DNA from 2 places in the Giesbergeria sinuosa genome. Region 2 is predicted to be linked to the other one. Evidence: riboswitches for the same ligand, from Rfam matches in the RefSeq annotation. Region 2 holds a riboswitch; the other holds the start of a gene.
What was found. A riboswitch is a leader RNA that binds a small molecule or an ion and turns the genes downstream of it on or off. The one in region 2 is predicted to bind cobalamin.
Positions count from the first base shown of each region.

Region 1: another riboswitch for cobalamin. It lies ahead of ACFO6X_RS01555 (energy-coupling factor ABC transporter permease); the one in region 2 lies ahead of ACFO6X_RS03555 (TonB-dependent receptor domain-containing protein).

Region 1 covers NZ_JBHSHJ010000001.1:344,182-348,593, forward strand. The annotation lists gene cbiQ (cobalt ECF transporter T component CbiQ) at 1-612, opposite strand, end outside; gene ACFO6X_RS01550 (energy-coupling factor ABC transporter substrate-binding protein) at 602-940, opposite strand; gene ACFO6X_RS01555 (energy-coupling factor ABC transporter permease) at 937-1,605, opposite strand; cobalamin riboswitch at 1,732-1,945, opposite strand; gene ACFO6X_RS01560 (CaiB/BaiF CoA transferase family protein) at 1,951-3,222, opposite strand; gene ACFO6X_RS01565 (acyl-CoA dehydrogenase) at 3,308-4,412, opposite strand, start outside.
Region 2 covers NZ_JBHSHJ010000002.1:197,140-201,551, reverse strand. The annotation lists gene ACFO6X_RS03570 (sulfite exporter TauE/SafE family protein) at 1-792, opposite strand, end outside; gene ACFO6X_RS03565 (cell division protein ZapA) at 1,126-1,512, opposite strand; gene ACFO6X_RS03560 (hypothetical protein) at 1,515-2,222, opposite strand; cobalamin riboswitch at 2,258-2,497, shown strand; gene ACFO6X_RS03555 (TonB-dependent receptor domain-containing protein) at 2,577-4,412, shown strand, end outside.

The DNA.
Region 1 (4,412 bases), on a different contig from region 2:
CCACTGCAAACCCCGCGCCCGCAGCGCCACCTGTGCCGCTAAATTAGCCACTAGCAGCCCCAGTGAGCGCAAAGCACGGCCTCGGTTGCTAAAGCCTAACCTGGCTGTTTGGGCAGCCACGGTGTCGTGGCAGGCCTCAGAGAAGACAAAAATCAGCCGATAGCACAGCACCATCAGGTCGAGCAGAATGTCGGGCAGCCGCAGCTGGCGTAGCAGTGCAATCAGGTGCGCCAATGGTGTGGTGAGCACCAGCGTCAACAGTGCCGCTAGCGCCGCCACCGAGCGCGCGGTCACCATCGCCACATCCGATAACGCATGGGGCGCAATATGCCAAGCCAGTGCCCCTGGTGGCTCCCACACCACCGAGACCAGCAAGGAAGCACCCGACAACAGCAAAAAACCCAACGGCCCTGCTGCCACCCGGATGTAGCAACGCCAAGGCACCCCGGCCCCACGCCACACTAGCAGCACACAAACCAAGGCCACCCCCAAAGCGGCACTGGGGGTGCGCGCTACATAGGCGGCCAACAGCGCAGCCAAGGTAAAAATAGCCTTGGCGCGGGGGGTAACGTGGCTCCAGTGGTTGTGGTGGGCGGCTCGTTCAATCCACACGGCCTGCTGCCTGTGGGGGCGTGGTATCCGCTGGGGCTTGGCGTAGTTTTTCCCGGGTGACAGAAGCGCCCAGCCAATAACCAATCACCCCAGCCCCCAATGCGGCTTGCAACGCAAACAACAGGGAGGCGATCTCGCCACTGGCAGGCTCGATCAGTGGCGCAAACCATGCTTGGTAGTCTGGTGCGATGGTCTGAATCAGGTTTTGTGCCTCGGCATCGGCACCGCCAAAGGCTTCAGTGCCGGGGGCTGGAGCAGGCACCCACCACAAAGGAAAAACCGACAGCAGCAGCACCGCAGCCCAAATCAACCAGTTTGACTTTTTCATGCCTGCCCCTTGGTGGGTTGCAGCAGGTGCATACCACGCATCTCATCTTGGTTAAAACGCTGCAAGGCGTTCATCACCAGCACGGTGAGCAAGCCTTCACTGATGGCTAAAGGAATTTGGGTCAGGGCAAAAATGCCGCCAAACTTGGTCAGAGAGCCTGCAAAACCACCCACCGGATCAGGAAAGGCCCACGCCAATTGCACCGAAGTGGTCAGGTAGGTGGACAAATCACCCAGGCATGCAGCCAGAAACACCCCCAACGCCAAAGAACAGCCCAGTGCCTTGGCTAGCCGAAACACCGCATAGGCGCAAAACGGCCCGACGATGCCCATAGCAAATAAGTTGGCTCCTAGTGTGGTCAGGCCGCCGTGCGCCAGCAGCAGGGCTTGAAACAACAACACCACCAAAGCGATGGGCACCATAGCCCCAGGGCCAAACAGCAACGCCCCCAAGCCAACGCCGGTTGGATGCGAGCAACTGCCCGTGACCGAGGGCAACTTGAGTGCCGAGAGCAAAAAACTGAAAGCCGCCGCCACGCCTAACAACATCCGTTGTTCTGGGTGCTGGCGAATATCGCGGCGCATGGCGTGCAAGCCATAGGCCAAGAAAGGCGCAGAGGCGATAGACCAGCCCAGCGCGTGCTCCAGTGGAAGAAAGCCTTCCATGATGTGCATTCGAATCCTCCCGTCGAATGGTTCATAAAAACACCATGCGGGGGCGATCAAAGCACACAAGCACTCCAGTAGGGCCGGAGTGCGATTGCAGGCAGTTTTCCCGTCACCCCGGGGAATGGTGCTGACATTTTTCGGGCCGGTCTTCTGGCTCGCCATCATCCTTGTCCGCGCCTTCCCATGTTTGGTAACACAGTGGCATGTGCGGGGTCGTCTGGCTTACAGCAGCGGGGGCTGCGCCGGAATGGCTGCACTGCTGTGCAACGTCACCGGCTTCCCGTTTAACGCAAACACCCTCAGAAGGAGTTTGCGCACCCGAAAGTCGGGCATTCTACAGGCTCAAGCGCCAATGGCTCCTGTAGCGCGCAACTGCGCACGTTGTGCTGCATCCAGCCCCCACTCCTGCAATACCTCGTCGGTATGTTGGCCCAAGGCCGGAGGGGCACTGCGGTAGCGCACCGGAGTGGCGCTCAGGCGCATGGGGTTGGCTACCCCCGCCACCTGTGCAATGCCATCGCCTGCATAGCGCGGCAGGTTGATACGCAAGCCACGGGCCTGCACCTGTGGATCGTCAAAGGCTTGGGCAATGGTGTTGATGGGGCCACAAGGCACCGCCTTGTCTTCGAGCAAAGCGACCCATTCCGCGGTGGTGCGGGTTTGCATCACTGGCACCAACAACTCCAGCAGTGCCGCCCGGTGGCGTACCCGTGCTGTGTTGCTGGCAAAACGTGCATCCTGTGCCCATTGTGGTTGGCCAATGGCAGCACAAAAGCGGGCAAACTGGCCATCGTTGCCAATGGCCAGCAGCACGTTGCCATCGCTGCTGCGAAAGTCTTGGTAAGGGGCCAGGCTCGGATGGATATTGCCTCCCCGGCCAGGTGCTTGGCCGGTTGCCAAAAAACCTGCTGCTTGGTTGGCTAACGTTGCCATGCCCACATCGAGCAAGGCCATGTCGATGTGCTGCCCTAGCCCGGTGGTGTGGCGGGCCTGTAGTGCGGCCAAGATGGCGTTGCTGGCATACAGGCCGGTGAAAATATCGATCACGGCCACCCCTACACGCAGCGGGCCACCACCGGGCTGGGCGTCTGCGTGGCCGGTGATGCTCATCAGGCCGCACAGAGCCTGCACCATCAAGTCGTAACCGGCGCGTTCGGCATAGGGGCCATCCTGCCCAAAACCCGTGATGGAGCAATAAATCAGGCGGGGGTTCAGGGCTTGGAGGCTGTCGACATCGAGGCCATACTGCTGCAAGCCGCCCACCTTGAAGTTTTCTACCAATACATCGGCCTGTTGGGCCATGCGGCGCAGCAAGGCTTGCCCCTCTGGGTGGGCCATATCGATGGTGATAGAACGCTTATTGCGGTTGCAGGCGGTAAAGTAGCTTGCTTGATCGGTGTCGTTGCCATCCACATCCTGCAAGAAAGGCGGCCCCCAGTGGCGGGTGTCATCACCCACGCCGGGGCGCTCCACCTTGACCACGTCGGCGCCCAGATCGGCCAGCATCTGTGTACACCAAGGCCCGGCCAGCACCCGCGATAGATCTAGCACTTTGATACCGGCCAAAGCACCCGCTGGAGTGGTGGCGGCGCAGGGGAAATCGGCAGTATTCATCAGACTATCCAGCCTCAAAAAACAAGGGAAAAGCCCCGCAGAGCGCACGGCACTGCGGGGCAGGAGTCACCGTGGCAAGTGTGGGTTAATTAGCAAAGGCGGCAATGCCGGTTTGGGCACGGCCCAAAATCAGGGCGTGGATGTCGTGGGTGCCTTCGTAAGTGTTGACCACTTCCAAATTGACCAAGTGGCGGGCCACACCAAATTCGTCGCTGATGCCATTGCCGCCCATCATGTCGCGGGCCAAGCGGGCAATGTCCAATGCCTTGCCGCAACTGTTGCGCTTGATGAGTGAGGTGACTTCCACCACGTTTTGGTGTTCATCTTTCATGCGGCCCACGCGCAGACAGGCTTGCAGGCCGAGGGTGATTTCGGTTTGCATGTCGGCCAGTTTTTTCTGGATGAGCTGGTTGGCGGCCAAGGGGCGGCCAAATTGTTTGCGATCCAGGGTGTATTGGCGGGCCATCTGCCAGCAAAACTCTGCGGCCCCCAGCGCCCCCCAAGCAATGCCAAAGCGGGCGCTATTGAGGCAGGTGAACGGGCCTTTGAGGCCGCGCACTTCAGGAAAGGCGTTTTCTTCGGGCACAAACACGCTGTCCATGACGATTTCGCCGGTGATAGAGGTGCGCAAGCCCACCTTGCCGTGGATGGCTGGAGCCGATAGACCCTTCCAGCCCTTTTCGAGGATAAAGCCGCGAATGGGGCCGACAGCGCCGCCTTCGGAGACCTCTTTGGCCCAGACCACAAATACATCGGCCACCGGGCTGTTGGTGATCCACATTTTGGCGCCAGTGAGCTGATAGCCACCCGGCACCTTTTGCGCACGGGTCACCATGCTGTTGGGGTCGGAGCCGTGGTCGGGTTCGGTCAGGCCAAAGCAGCCGATGTATTCACCGCTGGCCAGTTTGGGCAGGTATTTTTGCTTTTGCGCTTCGGTGCCAAACTCATAGATGGGCACCATCACCAGCGAGCTTTGCACGCTTGCCATAGAGCGGTAGCCCGAATCAACGCGTTCAATTTCGCGGGCAATCAGGCCATAGCTGACGTAATTGAGGCCGGGGCCGCCGTATTGCTCGGGGATGGTAGGGCCCAGCAGACCCAACTCGCCCATCTCACGGAAGATGCTGCTGTCCATCTTTTCGTGGCGGAAGGATTCAAGCACACGCGGGGCCAGCTTGTCTTGGCAATAG
Region 2 (4,412 bases):
AAACATATAAACCGCCAGCACCAGCAATAAGCTGGCAAAAACCCGCTTGAGTTGGCGCACAGGCAAACTGTGGGCCGCACGAGCGCCCAGAGGGGCCGTGAATACACTGCACGCGGCAATTACGCCCAAAGCTGGCAACCACACATAACCCATGGAATGTGCAGGTAGACCGGGCACCGAAAAGCCCCCCAGCACATAACCAGCCACGTTGAACACTGCAATCGGAAAACCCAAGGCGGCGCTGGTAGCCACAGCATTGTGGATGGGCACGTTGCACCAAGTCATGAAGGGCACGCTGATAAACCCCCCCCCAGCCCCCACCAACCCAGCCAAAAAACCAATGCCACTGCCAGCGGCTACCTGTCCTGCCACCCCTGGCATTTGTCGGGATGGTGCTGGTTTGCGGTCACGGAACATCTGCAATGCAGAAAAACCCACAAAGACCCCAAAAAACAGTGCCAAAAAAGACCCTTTAAGCAAGGAGAACACCCCCAAGCTGGCCGCCATCCCTCCCAAAGCGATACCGGGGGCCAACCGCTGAACCAAATCCCAACGCACAGCACCACGGCGGTGGTGCGCACGCACACTGGAGATAGATGTAAACAAAATAGTAGCCATCGCCGTGGCAATGGCCATCTTGACGGCCAAATCAGGAGATACAGCCCGCTCAGTCAGAAAATAGGTCAGAAAAGGCACCAACATCATGCCGCCACCAATACCGAGCAGTCCGGCAAAAAAGCCCGTACACAGGCCCAGCAAGGCCAACTCAACAATTAGCAGGGTATCGAACATAAATGGTGGGGGGGGGGATCAAGGGGAGCAGGCCCGCCTGACCAGAGGCTGCTGGGAGTGCCCCAGACACGATACAGACTGGGGAGGGCAAGACAATGAAGGTGTCTGCCAGTGCCACCGAACCTGCATCCTGAACCGGGGGTTCAGGGGGGCAAGGGCAGCCAGGTGTTGGGTTCATCTGACGCGAGACGATCACGCTCACCGGGCAATGTACCAAGCCCAGGCTCAATGAGCATTGGTTCAAGGAAATATAAAGCCCAGCAGCACCGCAGACAGGCCGATTGTAGCGGTACTGGGCGGCCATAGGCGCTGGCCCACCACAGCCACCACACCTCAACCGGGTGTGGTGCCGTCTTGCAGTGCCGTATCGAGGCGCTCCAACAAGGCCTGGCACTTGGCCTGCATTTCGGGGCCAGAGACGCTTTGTGCCAAGATAGCCGCCTCTTGGGCTTGCACCAGTGCATTGGCCGCAGCAGCTTCTGCCTGTTCAGCGCGCGTCAGGGCCGTCTTTTCGGCTACCGCCGCCTTGACCATCTCAAAAGCCAGATTGATAGCCGCCTGCACAGCAATTTGTTCACGCAACCGCACCTTGCCACCGTCACGGATCTGGGTCATGGCCTTGTCTACCCGTGCGGCGGCTTCCCGCAGGTAGGCTTCGCCACCTTCAGGGCAACTCAGCAGCAGGCTCTGCTGCATGATCTGCACCTCGATTTTCTTCATCATCATGCGCCACCCTCTTTCTCTGCGGGACTGGCTGGCAAGGTTTCCATCAAAGCATCCATGCGGGAGCGGGCCGTTTGCAGGCGGGATTTGAGCATGTCATGCTCACGGGTGAGGGCGCTGATCTGCTCGGCCTGCCCAGTGCTGGTTTGTTGCAAGGTGTCGCGCTCCTGGGTAAGGGCAGCAATTTGTGCCAGTTGTGCCTGCCCTGCCTGTTGCAAGGTTTGGCACTCTTGGCGCAAGGCAGTCACTTGGGTGGCCTGCTCGGTGCTGGTCTGCTGCAAGGCCGCATGGGCCTGCTGCAAGGCGGCATGCTCCTTGTGCAAAGCCGCCAGTTTTTCTGTTTGGGGTGCCGTATTGCGCAGCAATTCTTCATGCTGACGGGTCAAGGCGACCAATTGTTCTGTTTGGGCGGCGTGGACTTTCTGCAAGGCATCGCGCTCCTGCTCCAGATGTAGGCTCTTGGCCTCTTGCCGCAGTCCATCCTCTTGCAGGGCCGTATGGGCCTGGACGAGCATATCGTGCTCTTCCAGTAGCCGCACTATCTGTTCAGCTTGTTGCTCGCGTATCTTTTCCAGCGCCTGTCGATCACGGGCCAAATCGGCCAGCTGTTGCGCCTGCTGCTGCTGAGTCTGCTGAGACTGGGTCAGGCGTTGGAGCAGGTGCTCCACACGCGCGGTGATGAGATCGATGGTTTGCAAGGGGGCCATGCCTGCAATTGTAGGGTTGCCAGTGGCCAAAGCGCCGTAGAATCCGCGCCGTTGGTGCTCTTGGTGTGGTTCACATGCCGAAGTTCAACGGGAAGCAGGGAGGAAAGCCCCCATCAAGGGGGCTGCCGAGCCTGCGCTGCCCCCGCAACGGTCAGCGGACGAGTCCATGCCACTCTCTCTTCAGCCACACGCCACTGGATGCCTTGAACAAGCACTGGGAAGGCGCTGAAGGGTGCTCCGCCAGCCCGGATACCGGCCAACACGGTGGTCGCACATAGCCTTGGTGGCTAGTGTGGCTGTATCACCCAACGCTGGCGGGGAAGCCAGCACGGGTTGCATTCTGATTGTGTTCCCATGAAGATCTCTACCGTCCCAGGCTGCCCCAGCGTTGCCCTGAATGTGCGCCCTGTGGTTTGGGCCTGTGCCCTGTTGTCTGCACTGTCTGCACACGCACAACAAACCTCAGATGCCCCAGGCCCACTGCTATTGGCACAGAACCTGCACACACCCTCGCTGTCTGATGTGGTGGTCACGGCAACCCGCACGCCACAACCTTTGGCCGACTTGGTGGCCGACGTCTCCATTGTGGATCGCGAAACGCTTGAATCTAGTGGTGCCAGTGTGTTGGCGGATGTGCTGGCCCGGCTGCCGGGCTTAGAAATCTCGCGCAATGGTGGCCCTGGCAATGCCAGCAGTGTGTTTGTGCGTGGGGCTGAATCGCGCTTCACAGCGGTCTATATCGACGGCGTACGGGTGGACTCCCAATCGACGGGTGGCGCACAATGGGAACAGATTCCGTTGGCACAGATGGAGCGCATTGAGGTATTGCGTGGCCCGGCAGCGGCCGTGTATGGCTCAGACGCTATTGCTGGCGTGATCCAATTATTTACCCGCAAGGGCGAAGGCCCAGCCCAACCCATGGTTGGGGTAGGTTTGGGCAGCCAAGGCACACGCAAAATAGAGGCGGGCATCAGTGGCAGCACTGGCACCGATGGTGCCTTGGACTATGCACTGGGCCTGCACCGTACCACTAGCGATGGTTTTGATACCAAAACCAGCGGCAGCCACCACCCAGACCGCGATGGCTACCGCAGCACATCGGCCAATGCCCGCCTAGGCCTGCGCATCAACACGCAACACCGTTTGGATGCCACCCTGCTGGCGCAACGGCTCCACTCTGATTACGACGCTTTCAGCTACACCCCTGCTGCGCCTGCCGATGACCGCAATTTGCATCGCCTGCGCACGGCGGGTTTGAGCTGGCAGGCGCAATGGAGTGAGGCGTACCGCACGCGTCTCTCTGTGACGGAGGCGGCCAGCCGCTACGAAACCACGCCTTCGCCCTACCTGACAGAAACCACACTGCGTGGCTACCTATGGCAGCACGATTACCAATGGGGCGCACATCGCTTTAACGCAGCCCTCGAGCGCCGCGAAGACCAGCTCTACAACCCAGCTTTGGATGCTTGGGGGGTCACGCTAGACCGCCAACGTTCACAGGATGGGGTTGCACTGGGTTATGGCTACAACGCAGGGGGGCATACCGTACAGCTCAATGCCCGCCACGACAACGACAGTGAATTTGGGGGTCAGAACACAGGGAGTTTGGCCTATGGCTATGCCCTCACCCCCCAATGGCGAGCCACAGCCTCGGTGGGCACAGCGTTTCGGGCGCCCACTCTGTACCAGCGTTTTAGCGAGTACGGTGTCGCCACACTGCAACCAGAAAAAAGCCGCAACGCCGAAATTGGCCTGCGTTGGGCTGAAAAAAGCAGCACTTTCTCAGTGACGGCCTACCGCAACCGGGTACGCAATTTGATCTCCTTCGTAGGGACGGGTGCTTGTGCTTCTGATTTTGGCTGCTACGCCAACACCGCCCGCGCCCAATACGAAGGCGTGACGGTGGCAGGCTCCTACCGGCTGGCTGGGGTGCAGTGGCGCGGCTCAGTGGACTGGCAAAACCCCCGTGATTTAGACACCGGCAAACAGCTGGCACGCCGGGCCAAACGCCATGCCACCTTGGGCGCCGATACCCTATGGGCAGGCTGGAATCTGGGCGCAGAAATGCAAGCCTCGGGCCAGCGATTTGACACCATTGCCAACACTACCCGACTGGGGGGCTACACCCTCTGGAACCTGTATGCCAGCACGCGCATGGCACGCAACTTCACTTTGCTGGCACGCATTGAC